2 linked regions of the Thermus thermophilus genome follow. The main gene of each other region encodes a partner of the protein of the gene in region 2 in a complex. Links are inferred from orthologs where the notes say so. Each region holds a gene or a part of one and is shown on either strand. Other genes may lie near its edges. The genes, in order: rpsJ and nusB.

What was found.
Region 1: the proteins of nusB (region 2) and rpsJ are in contact, whole or in part, in a solved structure (PDB 3D3B), measured with the Escherichia coli proteins. The link is inferred for Thermus thermophilus from one-to-one orthologs.

Annotation. Positions count from the first base shown.
Region 1 is NZ_AP025158.1:220,624-228,499, reverse strand. Bases 5,204-7,876 are described here. They hold rpsJ (30S ribosomal protein S10), read right to left. Parts: upstream 6,863-7,876; coding sequence 6,545-6,862; downstream 5,204-6,544. Other genes in these bases: tuf (elongation factor Tu), read right to left, coding at 6,871-7,876; rplC (50S ribosomal protein L3), read right to left, coding at 5,928-6,548; rplD (50S ribosomal protein L4), read right to left, coding at 5,299-5,916; TthTMY_RS01295 (50S ribosomal protein L23), read right to left, coding at 5,204-5,302. In the rest of the region: rpsH (30S ribosomal protein S8), read right to left, coding at 1-331; TthTMY_RS01350 (type Z 30S ribosomal protein S14), read right to left, coding at 401-586; rplE (50S ribosomal protein L5), read right to left, coding at 594-1,142; rplX (50S ribosomal protein L24), read right to left, coding at 1,146-1,478; rplN (50S ribosomal protein L14), read right to left, coding at 1,478-1,846; rpsQ (30S ribosomal protein S17), read right to left, coding at 1,843-2,160; rpmC (50S ribosomal protein L29), read right to left, coding at 2,153-2,371; rplP (50S ribosomal protein L16), read right to left, coding at 2,358-2,783; rpsC (30S ribosomal protein S3), read right to left, coding at 2,787-3,506; rplV (50S ribosomal protein L22), read right to left, coding at 3,496-3,837; rpsS (30S ribosomal protein S19), read right to left, coding at 3,840-4,121; rplB (50S ribosomal protein L2), read right to left, coding at 4,130-4,960; more of TthTMY_RS01295, read right to left, coding at 5,012-5,203. UniProt on the Escherichia coli protein: Involved in the binding of tRNA to the ribosomes. Part of the processive rRNA transcription and antitermination complex (rrnTAC). The complex forms an RNA-chaperone ring around the RNA exit tunnel of RNA polymerase (RNAP).
Region 2 is NZ_AP025158.1:989,299-1,001,890, reverse strand. What follows is about bases 3,086-6,065. They hold nusB (transcription antitermination factor NusB), read right to left. Parts: upstream 4,814-6,065; coding sequence 4,358-4,813; downstream 3,086-4,357. Other genes in these bases: accC (acetyl-CoA carboxylase biotin carboxylase subunit), read right to left, coding at 5,146-6,065; TthTMY_RS05390 (Asp23/Gls24 family envelope stress response protein), read right to left, coding at 4,797-5,135; TthTMY_RS05400 (bifunctional methylenetetrahydrofolate dehydrogenase/methenyltetrahydrofolate cyclohydrolase), read right to left, coding at 3,509-4,357; TthTMY_RS05405 (divergent PAP2 family protein), read right to left, coding at 3,086-3,525; TthTMY_RS05410 (hypothetical protein), read left to right, coding at 3,086-3,094. In the rest of the region: TthTMY_RS05425 (TerC family protein), read left to right, coding at 1-319; TthTMY_RS05420 (SAM-dependent methyltransferase), read left to right, coding at 312-848; TthTMY_RS05415 ((Fe-S)-binding protein), read right to left, coding at 838-2,823; more of TthTMY_RS05410, read left to right, coding at 2,891-3,085; more of TthTMY_RS05405, read right to left, coding at 3,070-3,085; more of accC, read right to left, coding at 6,066-6,483; accB (acetyl-CoA carboxylase biotin carboxyl carrier protein), read right to left, coding at 6,480-6,977; efp (elongation factor P), read right to left, coding at 7,072-7,626; TthTMY_RS05370 (quinate 5-dehydrogenase), read right to left, coding at 7,623-8,525; TthTMY_RS05365 (hypothetical protein), read right to left, coding at 8,532-8,696; TthTMY_RS05360 (alpha/beta hydrolase family protein), read right to left, coding at 8,706-9,590; speB (agmatinase), read right to left, coding at 9,620-10,501; TthTMY_RS05350 (M20/M25/M40 family metallo-hydrolase), read right to left, coding at 10,520-11,845; TthTMY_RS05345 (roadblock/LC7 domain-containing protein), read left to right, coding at 11,863-12,354; TthTMY_RS05340 (GTP-binding protein), read left to right, coding at 12,361-12,592. UniProt on the Escherichia coli protein: Part of the processive rRNA transcription and antitermination complex (rrnTAC). The complex forms an RNA-chaperone ring around the RNA exit tunnel of RNA polymerase (RNAP).

The sequences.
Region 1 (7,876 bases), 780 kb from region 2 along the record:
TGGCGATCCCCAGGCCCCGGCGCACCCGGGGGATCTCCTTGACCCCCACGTACACCCGCCGCCCCGGCTTGCTGATCCGCCGGATGTGGTGGATCACCTGCTCCGGCCTGGGGTCGGGCCCCTGGCGCCGGGGACCGTACTTCAGGTAGACCCGCAGGTAGGGCTTGCCGTCCACGTCCACCCGCTCGTACCCTTTGATGAACCCCTCCCGCGCGAGGATCTTCAGGATCTCCTCCTTGAAGCGGGAGGCGGGCACGTCCGTGCTCTCCTTGTAGACCCGGGTGGCGTTCCTGATCCGGGTCAGCATGTCGGCGATGGGATCCGTCAGCATTTCCGCTCTCCTTTTTCGCTACTCCTGGCCCATGCGGTCTCGGGAGAACCCCCCCGACCGGACCACGGCCTACCAGCTGGCCTTCCGCACCCCGGGAAGCTGCCCCTTGTGGGCAAGCTCCCGCAGGCAGATCCGGCAGAGCCCGAAGAAGCGGTACACGCTCCGGGCGCGGCCGCACCGCACGCAGCGGGTGTAAGCCCGCACCTTGAACTTAGGGGTCCGCTTGGCCTTCTCAATCAGCGCCTTTCTCGCCATCGCAACCTCACTTGCGGAAGGGGAAGCCCAAAAGCTCCAAAAGGGCCCGGGCCTCCTCGTCGGTCTCGGCGGTGGTCACCACCGCGATGTCCATGCCCCGCAGGGCGTCCACCATGTCGTAGGTGATCTCCGGGAAGATGAGCTGCTCCCTCAGGCCCAGGTTGTAGTTGCCCCGGCCGTCAAAGCTGTTGGGGTTGAGCCCCCGGAAGTCGCGGATGCGGGGGAGGGCCACGTTGAGGAGCTTCTCCAGGAAGATCCACATCCGGTCGCGCCGCAGGGTGACCCGGAGACCGATGGGCATCCCCTTGCGGAGCTTGAAGTTGGAGATGGACTTCTTGGCCCGGGTGACCGCGGGCTTCTGCCCCGTGATGAGGGCGAGCTCCTGGGCCGCCTTCTCCAGGATGCGGGCATCCTCCTTGGCCTCGCCCAGCCCCTGGTTGATGACCACCTTTTCCAGCCTGGGCACCTCCCAGACGTTCTGGTAGCCAAAGCGGCGGATGAGCTCGGGGCGGACCTCCTCGTAGTACTTGCGCTTAAGGGCCACGTCCAAGGGCATACCTCACTCCTCCCTGTCCAGGGCCCCGCCGCACTTGGCGCAGACCCGGATCTTCTTGCCGTTCTCCAGGAACTTCTTCCGCACCCGGGTGGGCTTGCCGCAGGCGGGGCAGATGGGGCGGACCTTGGAGGCGTGCAGGGGGGCCTCCTTCTCAATGAAGCCGCCCTGGGGGTACTGGGGGCTCACCCGCACCGCCTTCTTCACGATGTTGACCCCCTCCACGATGACGGCGTACTTCTTGGGCAAGACCTCCTTCACCTTGCCCACCCGGCCCTTGTACTTGCCGGAGGCCACGAGAACCGTGTCCCCCTTCTTCACGTGCATCTTCACCCGCATTAGAGCACCTCCGGCGCCAGGGAGACGATCTTCATGAAGCCCTTCTCGCGAAGCTCCCGGGCCACGGGGCCGAAGACGCGGGTGCCGCGGGGCTCCAGCTGGTTGTTGATGATCACGGCGGCGTTGTCGTCAAAGCGGATGGCGGAGCCGTCGGGGCGCTTGATCTCCTTTTTGGTGCGCACCACCACGGCCTTGACCACGTCCCCTTCCTTGACCGCCCCCCGGGGGATGGCCTCCTTGACGCTGGCCACGATCACGTCCCCCACGGTGGCGTACTTGGCGTTGGAGCCCTTGAGCACCCGGATGCACATGATCTTCCGGGCCCCGGTGTTGTCGGCCACCTCAAGGTAGGTCTGCGGCTGGATCATGCCTTACCTCCCCGCTTGGAAAGGCTCTGGTAGTTCTGGCGGCGGATGAGGTACTTTTCCACCAGGTCCATCCGGCCCGACTCCACCAGGCGGAGCACCCGGAAGCGCTTGCGCCTGGAGATGGGCCGGGACTCAATGATCTCCACCACGTCCCCCAGCTTGTACTTCTCCTCGGGGTCGTGGGCCAGGTACTTCTTGGAGCGCTTGATCACCTTGCCGTAGAGGGGGTGGGGGAACTGGCGCTCCACCAAGACCGTAACGGTCTTCTGCATCTTGTCGCTCACCACCACCCCGGTCAGGACCTTCTTAGGCATTCTGCCTCCTCTTCTCGTTCAAGACCGTAAGGAGCCTGGCGATCTGGCGCTTGAGGTCCCGGATCTTGTGGTTTTGGGAAAGCTGGCCGATGGAGGCCTGGAAGCGGAGCTCCATGAGCTCCCGCTTCTTCTCCCGCACGAGCTTCTCCAGCTCCACAGGGGAGAGCTTCCGGGCCTCCTCCAGCTGCTTCCTCACCTCACTGAGCTTCATCGTAGGCGTCCCTCCTCACGATCTTGGTCTTGATGGGGAGCTTGTGGCCCGCGATGCGCAGGGCCTCCAGGGCCTGCTCCTCCGTGACCCCGGCGACCTCAAACATGACCCGGCCGGGCTTCACCACGGCCACGTACCCCTCCACGTTGCCCTTCCCCTTACCCATCCGCACCTCCAGGGGCTTCTTCGTGTAGGGCTTGTCGGGGAAGATGCGGATGAAGATCTTCCCGCCGCGGCGGAAGTGGCGCACCATGGCCACACGGGCGGCTTCAATCTGCTGAGCCGTGATCCAGGCGGGCTCGAGGGCCACGAGGCCGAAGTCGCCGAAGGCCACGTAGTCCCCGCCCTTGGTGGCGCCCTTAAGCCGCCCCCGCTGCTGCTTGCGGTACTTCATGCGCCTGGGCATCAGCATGGCTCACTCCTCCTTCTTCACGCGCACGGCAGGGCGACGGCGGCGGGGCCTCTCCTCGGCCTTCGGCAGCTCGGGCCGGGCCTTGGACTTCTGGCCGCCGATCACCTCGCCTAGGAAGATGTAGGCCTTGACCCCGAGGACGCCGTAGGTGGTCCGGGCCAAGGCAAAGCCGTAGTCTATGTTAGCACGCAGGGTGTGGAGGGGCACCCGTCCCTGGGCGGCCCACTCGGTGCGCGCCTGCTCGGCCCCGCCAATGCGGCCGGAAACGATCACCTTGGCCCCCTTGGCCCCGGACTCCATGACCCGCTGGACCGCCTGCTTGATGGCCCGGCGCACGGCGAAGCGGCGCTCAATCTGCTCCGCCACCCGCTGGGCCACGAGGGGGGCGGAAAGGTTGGGGTTCTGCACCTCCTGGACGTTCAGGGCCACGTTCTTGCCGGTGAGCTTGGCCAGCTCCTCCCGGAGCACCCGGATCCGCTCGCCACCCCGGCCGATGACCACCCCGGGCTTGGCCACGTGGACGGTCACGGCCACGTTGTCGGCGGCCCGCTCAATGTCCACCCGGGCGAGGCCCGCCGAGTAAAGCTCCTTCTCCAAAAGGCCCCGGATCCTCTGGTCCTCGAGGAGCAGGTGGCGGTACTGCTTCTTGCCGGCGTACCAGCGGGACTCCCAGTCCCGGGTGATGCCGAGCCGGAAACCGATGGGGTGGATCTTATTTCCCATGCTTCTCCCCCAGGATCACGGTGATGTGGCTGGTCTTCTTCTTGATGATGTCCGCCCGGCCCCGGGCCCTGGGAAGCACCCGCTTCAGGGCGGGGCCCTCGTCCACATAGGCCGCCTTCACGTAAAGCCGGTCCTCCAGCATGTCGTGGTTGTTGACCGCGTTGGCGGCGGCGGACTCCAGCACCTTGGCCACGAAGTAAGCCCCCCGCTTGTTGGTGTAGCGCAGGATGTTGCGGGCCTCCTCGAGGCTCTTTCCCCGGATCAGGTCCACCACCAGGCGGACCTTCCGCGGGGAGATGCGCACGTATCGGGCGATCGCTTTCGCTTCCATGGCTACTTCTTCTTGGTGGCCTTGGCCTCTTTACCGTGCCCCCGGTAGGTCCGGGTGGGGGCGAACTCGCCCAGCTTGTGCCCCACCATGTTCTCGGTGATGTAGACGGGCACGTGCTGCTTGCCGTTGTAGACCGCGATGGTATGCCCCACCATCTCGGGCACGATGGTGGAGCGGCGGCTCCAGGTCTTGATGAGCCGCTTCTCCCCCTTGGCGTTGAGCTCCAGGACCTTTTCCAGGAGGTGGTCGTCTACGAAGACGCCTTTCTTGAGACTACGCGGCATACCTCACCTCACTTCTTGCGACGGGCAATGATGAAGCGGCTGGAAGGCTTACGCCGCTTCCTGGTCTTGAGCCCCTTGGTCTGCCAGCCCCAAGGCGAGGCCGGGGGCCGTCCCCGGGGCGCCCGGCCCTCGCCGCCGCCGTGGGGGTGGTCCACCGGGTTCATGGCGGCGCCGCGGACGTGGGGCCTGCGGCCGAGCCAGCGGCTGCGGCCCGCCTTGCCCAGGACGATGTTCTTGTGGTCGGCGTTGCCCACGGCGCCCACCGTGGCGTAGCACTCCCCGTGCACCTTCCTAAGCTCCCCGGAAGGCAGGCGCAGGATCACGTAATCCCCTTCCCTGCCCTGGATCTGGGCGCTGGTCCCGGCGGCGCGGGCCAGCTTGGCCCCCTTCTTGGGCTCAAGCTCCACGGCGTGGACCACGGTGCCCACGGGGATGAAGCGCAAGGGGAGGGCGTTGCCCACGCTGATGGGGGCATCGGGGCCCGCCACCACCTGCTGCCCCACCTGCAGGCCGTCCGGGGCGATGATGTACCGCTTCTCCCCGTCCACGTAGTGGAGCAGGGCGATGCGGGCCGAGCGGTTGGGGTCGTACTCAATGGCCGCCACCTTGGCGGGGATGCCCACCTTGTCCCAGCGCTTGAAGTCAATGATGCGGTACAAGCGCTTGTGGCCGCCGCCGCGGAAGCGGACCGTGATCCTCCCCTGGTTGTTCCGCCCCCCCGTCTTCTTCAGGGGCTTGACCAAGGACTTCTCGGGCTCCGTCTTGGTGATCTCGGAGAAGTCGGCCACCGTCATGAAACGGCGGCTCGGGGTGTAAGGTTTGAACTTCTTAACGGCCATTTCCTCTTCCTCCTTGCCGGATCAGGGCCGGGCTCCCTTTCCCGGCGAGGTCTAGATGAGGCCCTCCAGGGCCTCAATCTTCTGCCCGGGGGCCACCTGAACGATGGCCTTCTTCCTGTCGGGGCGCTTGCCCAGGTAGCGCCCAAGCCGCTTCTTCTTGCCCCGCACGTGGAGGGTGTTCACCTTGACCACCTTGACCTTGAAGGCCGTCTCTACGGCGTTCTTGATCTCGGTCTTGGTGGCCTTGGGGTGCACCCAGAAGGCGTACTTGCCCTCGGCGAAGCCCGCGTAAGCCTTCTCCGAAAGCACCGGGGCCAGGATCACGTCGTAGGCGGTCTTCACGCCTCACCCCCTATGCGGTTCTGGAAGACCTCCCAAGCGTCCAGGTCCATGACCAGCCGCTCCGTACGGACGATGTCGTAGACGTTGAGCCCCTCCGGGGCCAGGGTCACCACCCAGGGCAGGTTGCGGGCCGCCCGGCGGACCAGCTCGTTGCCGGTCACCAGGAGGACGCTCTCGGAGCCGTCCAGGCCCGCCTCCTTGGCCCAGGCCAGGAACTCCTTGGTCTTGCCGTTGACCCCGGCAAACGCCTCCACGAGGAGGAGCTTGCCTTCCCGGGCCCGGTCGGCCACGGCCATGGCGAGCCCCTTCTTCCGGACCTTCTTGGGCAGGGTGTAGCTGTAGTCCCGGGGCTTGGGGCCGAAGGCCACGCCGCCGCCCACGAAGATGGGGGCGCCGATGTCGCCGTGGCGGGCGCGGCCGGTGTGCTTCTGCGGCCAGATCTTCCGGCCAGAGTAGGCCACCTCGCCCCGGGTCTTGGTGCTGGCGGTGCCCCGGCGGCGCTTGGCCAGCTGCCACCGGACCACCTCCCAGAGGAGGTGGGGGTTGATCTCCGCGGGCAGGTCGGCGGCAAGCTCGCGCCTGCCGTTAGGGGAAAGGACGGGAATCTGGTACACCGCTACCTCCTTCACTTGGCCGCCTTCTTGGTCTCGCGGACGATGACCAAGCCGCCGTTGGGACCGGGGACGGCCCCCTTGACCAAAAGCAGGTTCTCCTCGGGGATGACGTCCACCACCTCGAGGTTCATGACCGTCACGCGCTCGGCCCCGTAGTGGCCCGCCATCTTCTTGCCCTTGTAGACGCGACCGGGGGTCTTGCGGTTCCCAATGGAGCCGGGGTGGCGGTGGATCTTGTGGGCGCCGTGGGAGTCGGGGCCGCCCGCGAAGTTCCAGCGCTTCATCACGCCGGCGAAGCCCCGGCCCTTGGAGGTGCCCGTCACGTCCACGCGCTCCCCGGGCTTGAAGATCTCCACCGTGACCGTGTCCCCTTCGGGGTTAAAGTCCCGGATCTCCCGCAGGATGCGCACGGGCTCCACCCCGGCCTTGGCGAAGTGCCCCTTAAGGGGGCGGTTCACCCGCTTGGGGTTTTGGGGAAGGAAGCCCAGCTGCACCGCGGTGTAGCCGTCCTTCTCCGGGGTGCGGCGCTGCACCACGGGGCACGGCCCCGCAAGGATGACCGTGACGGGGACGGCGCGGTCGTCGCGGAAGATGCGGGTCATGCCCACCTTGACGCCCAAGATGCCCTTCACCGGCCACCTCCTACGGTCTTGATCTCAATCTCCACCCCGGTGGGCAGGTCCAGGGTCATGAGCTGCTCAATGGTCTTCCGGTTGGGGTTGATGATGTCCACAAGCCGGTTGTGGGTGCGCAGCTCAAAGTGCTCCCGGGAGTCCTTGTGCTTGAAGGGCCCCCGGATCACGGTGAAGCGGCGCACCCGGGTGGGTAGGGGGATGGGCCCGGAAACCTGGGCCCCGGAACGCCGGGCCGCCTCCACGATCTTCTGGGCCGAGGCGTCCAGGGTCTTGTGATCAAAACCCCGGAGCTTGATGCGGATCTTGGGCATACTTCACCTCACTCCAGGATCTTGGTGACGACGCCGGCGCCCACGGTCCGCCCACCCTCACGGATGGCAAACCGCAAACCCTCCTCCAGCGCCACCGGCTTGATCAGCTCCACCGTAAACGTCACGTTGTCCCCAGGCATCACCATCTCCACGCCCGGAGGCAACCGCACCACCCCAGTCACGTCCGTCGTCCGAAAGTAAAACTGCGGACGGTACCCCGAAAAAAACCCCGTGTGCCGCCCACCCTCCTCCTTCCTCAAAACATACACCGAGGCCTCAAACTTCGTGTGCGGCGTAATGCTCCCAGGCTTCGCCAACACCTGGCCCCGCTCCACCTCCTCCCGGCTCACACCCCGCAGGAGCACCCCCACGTTGTCCCCAGCTATCCCCTCCTGCAAGGTCTTCCGGTGCATCTCCACACCCGTCACCACCGTCCTCCGCGTCTCCGGAGCAAGGCCCACAATCTCCACCTCGTCCCCAACCTTCACCTTGCCCCGCTCAATCCGCCCCGTGGCCACCGTCCCACGCCCAGTAATGGTGAACACGTCCTCCACCGGCATCAAGAACGGCTTGTCCACGTCCCGCACCGGCGTGGGAATGTACTCGTCAATCGCGTCCAACAACTCCCAAATCCGGTCCACCCACTCGTTCTCCCCTCGCTTCGTCTGAGGATTCTTGTGCATCTGCTCAAGCGCAAGCAACGCGCTCCCCCGAATCACCGGCACCTCGTCCCCAGGAAACTCGTACTGGTTCAGGAGGTCCCGCACCTCCATCTCCACCAGGTCCAGTAACTCGGGGTCGTCCACCATGTCCACCTTGTTCATGAACACCACAATGTACGGCACCCCCACCTGCCGCGCCAACAAAATGTGCTCCCGCGTCTGCGGCATCGGCCCGTCCGCCGCCGACACCACAAGAATCGCCCCGTCCATCTGCGCAGCACCCGTAATCATGTTCTTGATGTAGTCCGCGTGCCCAGGACAGTCCACGTGGGAATAGTGCCGCTTCGCCGTC
Region 2 (12,592 bases):
GGACTCCATCCTGGCGGTGGTGGCCTTCTCCAAAGACTTCCTCCTCGTGTTCCTCGGGATGGCCCTGGGGATCCTCTTCATCCGCCTCCTGGCGAGCTCGGTGGTGGCCCTGATGGAACGCTTTCCCGGGCTGGAAAAGGTGGCCTACGCCCTGGTGGGCTGGGCCGGGGTCAAGCTCCTCCTGGAGGGCACCCACACCCTCGCCCACCTCCTCCACCGCCCCGGGCTCGCCCTCACCCTCCCCAAGGGGGTCTTCTGGGGAGGTACCCTCCTCATCCTCCTCGTGGGGAGCCTCCTCGCCCTTCGCCGCCATGCCTAGGGACTGGGACGCCTTCTATCGGGAAGCCCAAGAGGAAAGGAAGCCCGCCTTTGTGGTGCGGGCCTACGGCCCCTTCGTCCCCGAAGGGCCGGTGCTGGACCTGGCGGGGGGGTTGGGGCGGAACGCCCGTTACTTCCTAGGGCGGGGCCACCCCGTGGTCCTGGTGGAGAAGAGCCGGGAGGCCCTGAAGAGGCTCCGGGGGACCCCGGGGCTTTCTCTCCTGGAGCTGGACCTCGAGGCCCCCGGGGCCCTGGCCCGCCTGCCCCAAGGCCCCTTCGCCGGGATCGTGATGGCCTACTACGTGAACCGGCCCCTCCTCCAAGGCCTCGCCCCCCTCCTCCTCCCCGGGGGGCTTCTCCTCGTGGAGGGCTTCACCCGCAAGGAGGCCCAAAGGCGGGGAAGGCCCCATAGCCCCTTCTACTGGGAAGGGGAAGAACTCCTCACCCCTCCCCCGGGCCTGGCCTTAAGGGCCTTTGGGGAGGGGTGGATGGGAGGGTACCGGGCCTACGCCGTCTACCTCAGGCCTTGAGGCCCCGGGCCACCAGCTCGGCGACGTCCAAGACCTCGAGGGGCCTCTCGTCCTGGGCGGTCTCCACGTTCATCATGGCCATGCAGAAGGGGCAGCCCGTGGCGATGACCTCGGCCCCCGTTCCCTTGAGCTCCTTGTAGCGGTTCTCGGAAACCCGCATGGCCCCAGGCTCCTCCTCCTTCCAGAACTGGGCCCCGCCCGCCCCGCAACAGAAGCTCCTCTCCCGGCTCCGGGGAGGCTCGGCGAGGGCGAAGCCCACCTCCTTTAGCACCTCGCGCGGGGCCTCGTAGACCCCGTTGTGGCGGCCCAGGTAGCAGGGGTCGTGGAAGACCACCTTGCGGGTTTCCTCCTCCACCCGGATCCGCCCCTTGCGCAAGAGCTCGGCGATGAACTCCGTGTGGTGGACCACCCGGTAGTGGCCGCCGAAGTCCTTGTACTCGTTCTTCAGGGTGTGGAAGCAGTGGGGGCAGGTGGTGACGATGGTCTTGGGGGCCACGGCGTTCAGGGTCTCCACGTTCTCCGTGGCGAGCTGGAAGAAGAGGTACTCGTTGCCCGCGCGCCTGGCGGCGTCCCCGGTGCACTTTTCCCGCCTACCCAAGACGGCCCAGTCCACCCCGCTGGCGTTCAGGATCTCCACCATGCTGCGGGCGATCTTCTGGGCCCGGGGGTCGTAGCTCGGGGCGCACCCCACCCAGTAGAGGACCTCGGGGTGGGGCTTCTCCTCCACCGTGGGGACGTTGAGCCCCTCCGCCCAGTCCAGGCGCTTGCCCTGGCCGATGCCCCAGGGGTTCCCGGAGCGCTCCATGCCCCGGAAGGCGTTGTTGAGCTGCTGGGGGAACTCCCCCTCCATGAGCACCTTGGCCCGGCGCACGTCCAGGATGTGAAGCATGGGCTCGTTGCCCACGGGGCAGACCTCCACGCAGGCCATGCAGGTGGTGCAGGCCCAGAGGGCCTCCTCGTTCAGGGCGAAGTCCATGAGGGGCCTGGGACTCTCCTTCCCGGCGGCGAACTCGGGGAGGATGGCGTTTAGCTCGTAGCGCTCGGAGATGAGGATGGCGGCCGGAGAAAGGGCCTTTCCCGTGGCGTAGGCGGGGCAGGCCTCCTGGCAGCGGTTGCACATGATGCAGGCGTAGGCGTCCAAAAGCCGCTTCCAGGAGAGGTCCTCCAGCTTCTCCGCCCCAAACTTCTCCTCCTCCTTCTCCAAGTCCAGGGGCGCGAGGGCCCCCGGCACCTCCTTGCGGAAGGCCAGGTTGATGGGGGCCATGAAGAGGTGGATGTGCTTGGAGCGGGGGAAGTAGGGCAGGAAGAGGAGGATGGAGCCCAAGGCGCCCCACCAGAAGAAGTGCTCGCCAAAGGTGAGGAGGGCGGGGGAAAGGCCGGAAAGCGCCCCGGCGAGGGCGCTCGCCACGGGCTGGAAGGGGTCCGGGCCTTCGCTTGCGAGCTGGAAGGCCTTGGAGAGGAGGCGGCTTCCCACGTGGAAGGCGATGAAGGCCCCCACGATGGCCGAGTCCCGGGCGATGCCCGCCTGGGCTTTCTCGTGCAGGCGCACCTTGGGGTTCCAGGTGAAATCCTGGGGAGCGAGGAGGTAGCGCCTAAGCATGAGGCCCAGGATGCCCACCAGGATCAGGGCGGTGAGGAGGTCGGCGATGAGGTTATAGGGGTTCCAAAGCCCTCCCCGGGCGTGGAGGCCGAAGAAGCCCTCCAGGAAGTCCACGAGGTTCACCAGGAGGTAGTAGACGAAGCCGTAGAAGACGAAGGCGTGGAGGAGGGAGACGAGGGGCCTCCTCTTGAAGACCGTCTGCTGGGTGAGGACAAGCCAAAGGGCCCGGCCGATGCGCTCGGGCAGGCGGTCAAAGCGCTCCTCAGGCCGCCCCCGCCTTATGGCCAGGTAGACCCGGCGGAAGCCCGTGTAGGCGTAGTAGAGGCTCAGGGCCGCGAGGAGGACGAAGAAGATTTTTTCCGGCAAGGTGAGCATGGGTGCCACCTCCTTATACTCGGTAAAAGTTTACCCCAAACTTGGCAAGGGCGTACAATGGCCTGCCGTGGAGACGGCGGCCTTTCTCCTCATGGCCTTCTTCGGGCTTCTGAACCTCTGGGTGTTCCATCGCTTCCGCAGGCCCCTCCTGCCCCTGGTGGCGGCCCTCTTCGCGAGCTTCTTCGCCTTCTTCCTCTCCCCCCTACTCGGCCTTGTCGCCTTCCTGGTGGGCCAAACCCTGGCCTTTTACGCCGCAGGGAAAAGCCGGTAGGCCCCAAGGGCCACGAGCCCTCCGATCAGGGCCCCCACCGCCACCTCCAAGTAGGTGTGCCCCAAAAGCTCCTTCAGGGGGCCCCGCTGGGGACCCAGGCGGATCACCTGGCCGAGCTCCTCCATGAGCTGGTTGAGGAGCTGGGCGTGAAGCCCCGCCGCCCGGCGGATCCCGGCGGCGTCGTACATGACGATGAGGGCGAAGACGGCGGCCACGGCGAAGAGGCTGGTGTCAAACCCTTCCCTGAGGCCCACGCTCACCGCGAGGGCGCTCACCGTGGCGGAGTGGGTGGAGGGCATCCCTCCGGTGTCCAGGAAGCGGTGCCACTGGAAGCGCCCCTCCAGGAGGTAGTAGAGGAGGAGCTTGAGGGTCTGGGCGGTGAGGTTGGCGAGGACCGCCGTCCAAAAAACGGCGTTAGCCAGAAGCTCCATGGCGCCTCAAGAGGGCGGCCTCGAGGGTGTTCCCCATGAGCATGGCCACGGTCATGGGCCCCACCCCGCCCGGCACGGGGGTGAGGGCGGAGGCCACCTCGGCCACCTCGGGGTGCACGTCGCCGAGAAGCCTCCCCTCCACGCGGTTCACGCCCACGTCCACCACGATGGCCCCTTCCCGCACCCACTCCTTCCGCACCAGGTGGGGCCGGCCCACGGCCACCACCAGGACCTGGGCCCTTCGGGTGACCTCGGGCAGGTCCTGGGTCTTGGAGTGGGCCAGGGTCACGGTGGCGTCCTCCCGCAGAAGAAGCCCCGCCAGGGGCTTTCCCACGATGTTGGACCGCCCCACCACCACCACCTCCTTGCCCCTAAGGTCCACCCCATAGTGCTTGAGGAGACGGACCACCCCTAGGGGGGTGCAGGGGAAAAGCCCCTTTCCCCCGCTCCAAAGCCGCCCCACGTTCAGGGGGTGGAAGCCGTCCACGTCCTTCAAGGGGTGGATGGCCTCGAGGACCCGCTGGGTGCGGATGTGCGGGGGGAGGGGAAGCTGGACCAGGATCCCGTCCACCTCCTCGTCGGCGTTGAGGGCGGCGATCCTTTCCAGAAGGGCCTCCTCGGGGAGGTCCTCCGGATAGACCTCCACCTGGCTTCGGTACCCCAAAGCCCGCGCCCGCTTGTCCTTAAGCCGCACGTAGGCCACCGAGGCCGGGTCCTCCCCGAGCCGGATCACCCGCAGGGAAGGGGTGAAGGAAAGGCCGCGTAGCCGGGCGCGGATCTCCTCGTAGACCGCCTCCGCCGCCTCGTGTCCCGAAAGCACCTGGGCCGCCACCTAAGCCTCCTTGGCCACCGTCTTCAGCTCCCCGGCCACTACCCGGCGGTAGACCCGGGCGAGCACCCCGTTGACGAAGCTCCCCGAGTGCTCGCCGCCGTAGCGGTTGGCGATCTTCACCGCCACCTCAATCAAGGGCTCAAAGGGCGTGGGTTCGTAGAGCATCTCGTAGACGGCCAGGCGCAGCACGGCCAGGTCCGTCTTGGCCATCTGGCGGAAGTCCCAGCCCTCCACCGTCTCCTCGAGCACCCGGTCCACCTCCTCCTGGTGGGCCTTGTACCCCGAGAGGAGGCGCCGGGCAAAGGCCACCCCCTCCTGGTCCAGGGGCTCGGCGTACCCCTCCTCCTCCCCGCCCATCTCCTCCAGGGCGTGCTGGAAAGCCTCCTCCAGCCCCATCCCCCCCACGGTGTGGGCGAAGAGGGCCCGCATGGCCAGCTCCCTAGCCCGCCTGCGCATGGTCCTCCTCCGGCACCACCTGGCCCACGGTGACGTTCACCGCCCGCGCCCGCCTCCCCGTGGCCAGGAAGAGGGCCTCGTCCACCTCCTGCTGCACCCGGGCGGCAAGCTCCGGAATGACCACCCCGTAGGGCACGGCCAGCAGCAGGTCCACCACAAGCCCCTCCGGGGTAGACTCCAGCCGCACGGGCCGCCCCCGGCGGAAGACATCCGCCAAGGAACGGGGGACGGCCTCGAGGGCCCTTACCCCCTCTATCCCCTTTAGGGCGCAAAGGACCACGGCCTCGAGGGCCTGCTCGCTGATCTCGTAGTCCACCCGCACAGGCCTCAGTCTACATCTCCATCCGCCGGGCCACGAAGTTGGTGTATACGGCCCCCCTGCGGAAGAAGGCGTTCTGGAGGACCTTCTGGTGGAAGGGGATGGTGGTCTTGAGGCCCGGGCCCTCAATCACCGTCTCGGAGAGGGCTCGCTCCATGCGCCTTATGGCCTCCTCCCGGGTGGGGGCCCAGACGATGATCTTGGCGATGAGGCTGTCGTAGTGGGGCGGGATCTGGTAGCCGGTGTAGAGGTGGCTGTCCACCCGCACCCCAGGCCCCCCGGGGAAGAGGAGGGTTTCCACCTTGCCGATGGAGGGCCTGAAGCCCTTCTCTGGGTCCTCGGCGTTGACGCGCACCTCTATGGCGTGCCCCCGGACCTGGATCTCCTCCTGCTTGAGCCAGAGCTTCTCCCCCTGGGCGATGCGGAACTGGGCCTGGACCAGGTCAATCCCCGTGATCATCTCGGTGACGGGGTGCTCCACCTGGATGCGGGTGTTCATCTCAATGAAGTAGAAGTTCCCCTCCTTGTCCACCAAAAACTCCAGGGTGCCCGCGGAGACGTACCCCACGTGCTCGGCGAGGCGCCGCGCCGCCTCGGCGATGGCCCGGCGGGTCTCCTCGGGAAGGAGGCTCGGGGCCTCCTCCAAAAGCTTCTGGTGGCGGCGCTGGATGGAGCAGTCCCGCTCCCAAAGGTGCACCACCCGCTCCCCGTCCCCCAGGACCTGGATCTCAATGTGCTTGGGCTCCTCTATGTACTTCTCCAGGTAGATGGCGGGGTTCCCGAAGGCGGCCCGGGCCTCCTCCTGGGCCTGGAGCACCGCCCGCTCCAGTTCCTCCTCCGTGTGGACCACGCGCATGCCCCGGCCCCCGCCTCCCGCGCTCGCCTTGAGGATCACGGGGTAGCCGATCTCCTGGGCCGCCCGCTTGGCCTCCTCCACGCTACCCAGCTCGTCCGTGCCCGGCACCGTGGGCACCCCCGCCTCCCGGGCCACCTTCCTCGCGGTGGCCTTGTCCCCCAGGGCCCTCATGTTCTCCGGGGTGGGGCCGATGAAGGTGATCCCGTGCTCCCGGCACATCTCGGCGAAGGTGGCGTTCTCCGCCAGGAAGCCGTAGCCCGGGTGGATGGCGTCCGCCCCGGTGACGATGGCCGCGGAGAGGAGGTTGGGGATGTTGAGGTAGCTCTGCCCCGAGGGAGGCGGCCCGATGCAGATGGCCTCGTCGGCGAGGAGAACGGGCAAGCTCTTCTCGTCGGCGGTGGAGTGGGCCACCACCGTCTTGATCCCGAGCTCCCGGGCCGCCCGGATGATCCTCAAAGCGATCTCGCCCCGGTTGGCGATCAGGACCTTCTTCATACCGGCTGGATAAGGAAGAGGGGCTGGCCGTACTCCACGGGCTCCCCGTTCTCCACCAGGATCTTCTTGACGATCCCCGAGACCTCGGACTCGATCTCGTTCATGAGCTTCATGGCCTCAATGATGCAGAGGACCTGCCCCTTCTCCACCCGGTCCCCCTCCTTCACGTAGGGAGGAGCGTCCGGGGCCGGGGCCCGGTAGAAGGTGCCCACGATGGGGGCCCGGACCTCCACGCACCCCGGGCAGTCGTCCTGGGGCTCCGCCTTGGCCTGGGGCTGGGGCTCCGCCGCCGGGACCGCCGGCGCGGGCGGGGTCGGGGCCGGTACCTCCGGGGGGGCCGCCAGAATGGGGGCCTGGACCTGGGGAACGCTCACCACCTGCACCTCCCCGCCCCGCCGCACGGTGAGCTTGTAGTCCGGGGTCTCTAGGGTGAGCTCGTTCACCCCGTGCTCCACCAAGGCCTGCAGGATCTGCTTCAGCTCCTTCGGCGTCATCGGTGCACCTCGCGGGAAAAGCTTACCCCATACACCCCTTACGGATTTCTGCACCGCGTCAAAATCCCGTAGAGGGGGCGGCTCCCCAGGCGGCCTAGGCCCGGCCCACGTACTCGCCGGTCCGGGTGTCCACCTTGATGACCTCTCCGGGTTCCACGAAAAGGGGCACCTGGACCACGGCCCCCGTCTCCAAGGTGGCGGGCTTGGACCCCCCGGAGACCGTGTCCCCCCGCACGCCCGGGGGCGTGTCCACCACCTTGAGCTCCACCACGGTGGGCGGGGTCACCTTGATGGGCTGCCCCTCATACATGTCCCCGAGGGCGGTCATGCCCTCCTTGAAGAACTCCGCCCCCACCACCCGGGAGCGGGGCACGGCGAACTGCTCGTAGGTCTCCAGGTCCATGAAGACCATCTCCTCCCCCTCCGGGTAGAGGTACTGGAGCTCCCGGGTTTCCACGTAGACGTCCTCCAGCTTCTCCCCGGAGTTGAAGGTGCGCTCCACCGTGGCCCCCGTCTCCAGGTTCTTGAACTTGGCCACCACCTTGGCGCCGCCGCGGCCCAGCTTCTGGTGCTGGTACTCCACGCACTCCCAAAGGCCGCCGTCCATCTTCACCTTGGTTCCGGGTCGCAGATCCGTCACGCTGATCATGCCTGTCCCTCCAGTTCCAACACCTGGGGCTTCAGCCCTATTTGGTCAATATAGCGGAGGTAGTCCGCCTCCCCGAGCTCCCGCCCCGCGAGGGCGACCAGCATGGCCTCCATCACGTTGGTCCCGAAGCTCCGGCCGCCAAGCCTCGGGGTGGTGGTGACGAGGCGCCTCACCCCCCGCTCCCGGAGGAAGGCCACGTCCTCCTCCGTGGTGGTGTTGGTGAGGACCGTCTTGCCCCGCATGTCCTTGGGCATGTGGCGCCGGATGTAGTGCCAGTCCCCGGCCACCACGTCGGCCCAGGCGTAGTAGCGGGCGCGCCAGTCCTCCCGCACCTCCTCCTGCTTCTTCCCCGTGGGGTAGAGAACGGAAAAGGGCAGGCGGGTGAAGAGGGGAAGGAGGAGGAAGGCGAGCTTCTGCAGGAAGGAGAGGCTGTAGAGGGGAATGGGCAGACCCAGGGCGAAGATGAAGTCCCCGTAGAGCACCTTCGCCCCCGCCTCGTCCAAGGCCTCGGCGAGGCCGAACCGGTCCACGGCCGAGGGCAGGAGGACCTTGGTCTTCCTCCAGTCTATAAGGGAGGCGAGCTCCCGCACCGCCCGCCTCTCCAAGGTGTGCTTGAGGCCGGAGCCGTCCACCACGGGGGTCTTCTTGGCCGCCTCCTTGAGCCTCAGGGCGTCCCGGAGGGCGTACCGCCGCCCTCCGGCGAAGAGGTAAAGGTCAATCCCGCCTAGGCCGATGGCGTCCACCTTGCCGTCCAGCTCCTGGATGAGGCAGAGGGCCCTCTGGAAATCCCCGTCCGTCCCCCGCCGCTCCAAGAGGACCCGCTCCCCCAAAAGCTCCACCTCGGCCGCGGCGTCCCGGCGGCTGCTGCCCAAGGAGACGGAAACCACGCGCTTGGCCACGGGGGGCTATTTTACACCCCAAAAGAGCCCGAGGAGAAAGAGCAGGAGGGCGAGGAGGAAGAAAAGCCAGGGGCGCCCGGCGCCGAGAAGCCGGGCGAGAACCCCGAAGACCAGGGCGCCGAAGGCCAGGGCGAAGAAGAGGGCAGAAAGGTGCTCCAAAAACGCCCGCACGGCCCAAGCCTAAAGCACCCGGCCCAGGAAGGCCAACACCCGCTCCCGGAAGACCCGGTCCACCTCCCCCCGGAAGAGGTGCCCCCCGGGGTAGCTGAAGCACTCCACGGGCTTTTTCAGGGCCTTGAGCCTGCGGCAGAGCTCCCAGGACCACTCCGGGGGCACCTGGGCGTCTTGAAGCCCGTGGTGGACGCTCAAGGGCACGGAAAGCTCCGCCAGGTAGGTCCAGGCGGAGGCCCGCCGGAGGAGCTCGGGCGAAAGGGCGAACAGCTCCCCTCCCCGAGCTCCCCCCGACCAGTAGCGGATCCGCTCCAGGTTCCTCCGCTCGTCCCCGCTCATGCTCCCGTAGAGGACCACGCCTCTTAAAGCAGGGTCCACCAGGCTCACGATCTGGGCGACGCCGCCCCCCATGGAGTGGCCGAAGAGGGCGATGCGGGCGGGGTCCGCCTGGGGGAAGGCCCCCCGGCGCACCTCGGCGAGGAGGTTCAGCACGTCCACGGCGTAGACGTGGCGGAGGCCTTGGGCCGGGGCGCCCTCGGAAGGGGGGTGGCCCCGAAAGTTCGGGTGGAGGACGAGGTAGCCCCTTTCCGCCAGGAAGTCGGCGTAGGGGGTGGTGTAGGCGAGGAGGCGGTAGCGGCTCGGCTCCACGTAGCCGTGGAGGACCACCACCACGGGGAAGGGGCCTCGGCCTTTGGGCAGGTTGGCGAACCCGTGGACCCGGAGGCCGTCGGAGAGGTGGGAGAACTGGACCCGGGTGAAGGCGGGCCTCTCCTCCAGGACCCGCTCCACGCGAAACCCTCCCTCCCCGTAGGTCCGCGCCCGGAGGTCAGGGAGGGTGAGGACCTGGGCCAGGGCCGGGAGGAGGAAGCAGGAAAGCCAAAGCCCGAAGCGCATGCCCCCAGGCTAAGGGGAAACCCCTCGGGCTAAATGTGGTCCACTTCCCGGGAAAGCCAGCCCGCCTGAAGCCCTTTCAGGCCGATGGCGTGGTAGACGAGCTGGGCCGCGGTCATCTCGGCGTGGAACTGGCCGTTGGGGGAGAGCTCCACGAAGTCCATGCCCACCACCTCTTTCTCCTGGAAGACGGCCTCGAGGAGGTCCACCACCTGGCGGTAGGAAAGCCCTCCCGGCAAGGGCGTCCCCACGCTGGGCATCACCGAGGGGTCCAGGGCGTCAAAGTCCAGGCTGATGTAGACCCGCTTCCCCAGGGCCTTAAGGATCTCCTCCAGGGGAAGCCCCTCCCGGTGGATCCGGTGGGCGGGAAAGAGGGCCACGCCCTTCTCCTGAGCCAAGCGCAAGGCCTCCCGGTCCATGGCCCGGATCCCCACCTGGACCAGGGGAAACCCCTCCGTGAGGAGGCGGTAGAAGGGGCTTGCGTGGGAGTAGACCGAGCCCTGCCACTCCGGGTAGAGGTCGGCGTGGGCGTCAATGTGGAGGAGGGAGAAGTCCCCCAGAGCCTCCCGGTGGGCCCGGACCAGGGGGTGGGTGATGGAGTGGTCCCCGCCCAGGGCCACCACCCACTTCCCCGCCTCGAGGTGCTTTAGGGCCTCCTCCCGGATCAGGCGGTGGCTTTCCTCGGCCATCCCCGCCACCCAGGGCACGGGCTCGGCGGCGTGGACCCCCACCTCCTCGGGGGCCACCCCGAGCTCCAAAAGAAAGGGCTCAAGCTCACGGCTCGCGAGGAGGATGGCCTCGGGGCCCCTCCGGGCCCCCGGGAGGAAGGAGAGGGAGAGGTCGTAGGGCACGGGCAGGACGACGACCCGCGCCTCCTCGTAAGGGGTATCCTTTTCGCCAAAGACGAGGCGCATACGCCAAGAGGGTAAGGCCTACCGGCCCAGGAAGAAAAGCTCCAGGAGGCGCAGGAGGGCCCGCACCCCCCGTTCAAAGTCCCGGATGCGGATGTGCTCGTTGGGGCTATGCACCCGGCTTCCCGGGTACCCCACCCCAAGGCCCACCGCCGGGGCCTTGAGGTGGTGGAGGAAGGGGTGCATGGGCCCCGAGCCCGCCATGTTGGGGTAGAGGACGGCCTTTTCCCCGAAGGCCTCCTCCAGGGCCCGCCGCGCCAGGGCCACGAAGGGGTGAGCGAGGTCGGAGCGGGCCGGGCGTTCCCCCTTCTCCAGGATCACCACCTCCACGTCGTGGAAGCCCTGGGCCTCGAGGTGACGCCGAAGGAGCTCCGGCACCTCCTCCGGGTCCTGGTCGGGGACGAGGCGGAAGTCCAGCTTGGCCCGGGCCTCCGCGGGGAGGACGGTCTTGGACCCGGGGCCCCCGTAGCCCGCGTGGAAGCCGTTGAAGTTCACGCAGGGCTCCGTGTAAAGGCGCTGGTTGAAGTCCAAGTTCCTCGCCCCGCCCAGGAAGTCCCTCACGCCAAAGGCCTCCCGAAGGGCCTCCGACTCGTCCGGGATCTCGGCCAAGACCTCCATCTCCAAGGGGGTGAGGGGGCGCACCTTGGCGTAGAAGCCCGGGATCAAGACCCGCCCCTCCTCGTCCCGAAGGGAGGCCAGGGCCCGGCTCAAGCGGTAGATGGGGTTTTCCACCACCGCCCCGTAGGAGGAGTGGAGGTCAAAGGCCGCGGTGCGCACCCTAAGCTCCAGGGCCACGATGCCCTTGAGCCCGGCGTAGAGGTAGGGCCTGCCCTTGGCGTCCACGCCTCCCGCCTCCCAGAGGATGGCCTCGGCCTTCAGGCGGTCCCGCTTGTCCGCCACGTAGGCCTCGAGGTGGGGGCTTCCCACCTCCTCCTCCCCCTCCACCACGAACTTCACCCGGGGGAGGAAGCCGTGCTTCTCCTGGAAGAGCCTCAGGGCCAGCACGCGGGCCACGAGCTCCCCCTTGTCGTCGTGGGCGCCCCGGGCGTACCAGGCCCCTTCCCGCTCGGCGAGGACGAAGGGGTCCGTGTCCCAAAGCTCCAGGGGGTCCGGGGGCTGGACATCGTAGTGGTTGTAGAAGAGGAGGGTCCTCTCCCCCTCCCCCTCCTCGGCGAAGACCACAGGGGGGCCGTAGCCCTCGTGAAGCTCGGCGCGAAGCCCCAGGCCCTCCAGCACCTCGGCCACCTTTTCCGCCCCTTCCCGAAGGGCCTTCCCCTCGGCGCTCACCGAGGGCACGGCCACGAGCTCGGCAAGGAGCGCCTTCGCCTCCGCGATCCAGGCCTCCATGGTAGACTGAGCATACTATGGTGGAGCCTTCCCTGGTCCTTTACGGCGCCCCCTACGAGCGGGCCGTGGAGGTCCTCGAGGAGACCCTAAGGGAAACGGGCGCCCGCTACGCCTTCCTCGTTGACCGCAAGGGCTTCGTCCTCGCCCACAAGGAGGCCCTCTGGGCCCCCAAGCCTCCTCCCTTGGACACCCTCGCCACCTTGGTGGCGGGGAACGCCGCCGCCACCCAGGCCCTGGCCCAGCTTCTGGGCGAAGCCCGCTTCCAAGAGGAGGTCCACCAGGGAGAGAGGATGGGCCTCTACGTGGACGAGGCCGGGGAGTACGCCCTCCTCGTCCTCGTCTTTGACGAGACCGCGCCCCTCGGCAAGGTGAAGCTCCACGGCAAGCGGGCCGCAGAGGCCCTCGCCCGCATCGCCGAGGAGGCCCTGGCCAACCCTCCCCGCCTCGCCCTGGACACGGAGTACCGGGAAGGGGCAGAAGCCCTCCTGGACGACCTCCTCCGCAACTAACCCCCCATGAGCACCATCAACTTCGCCAACCGGGAGATCAACTTCAAGATCGTCTACTACGGTCCCGGCCTCTCCGGAAAAACCACCAATCTGAAATGGATCTACAGCAAGGTGCCCGAGGGGCGCAAAGGGGAAATGGTCTCCCTGGCCACGGAGGACGAGCGCACCCTCTTCTTTGACTTCCTTCCCCTGGACCTCGGGGAGGTGAAGGGCTTCAAGACCCGGTTCCACCTCTACA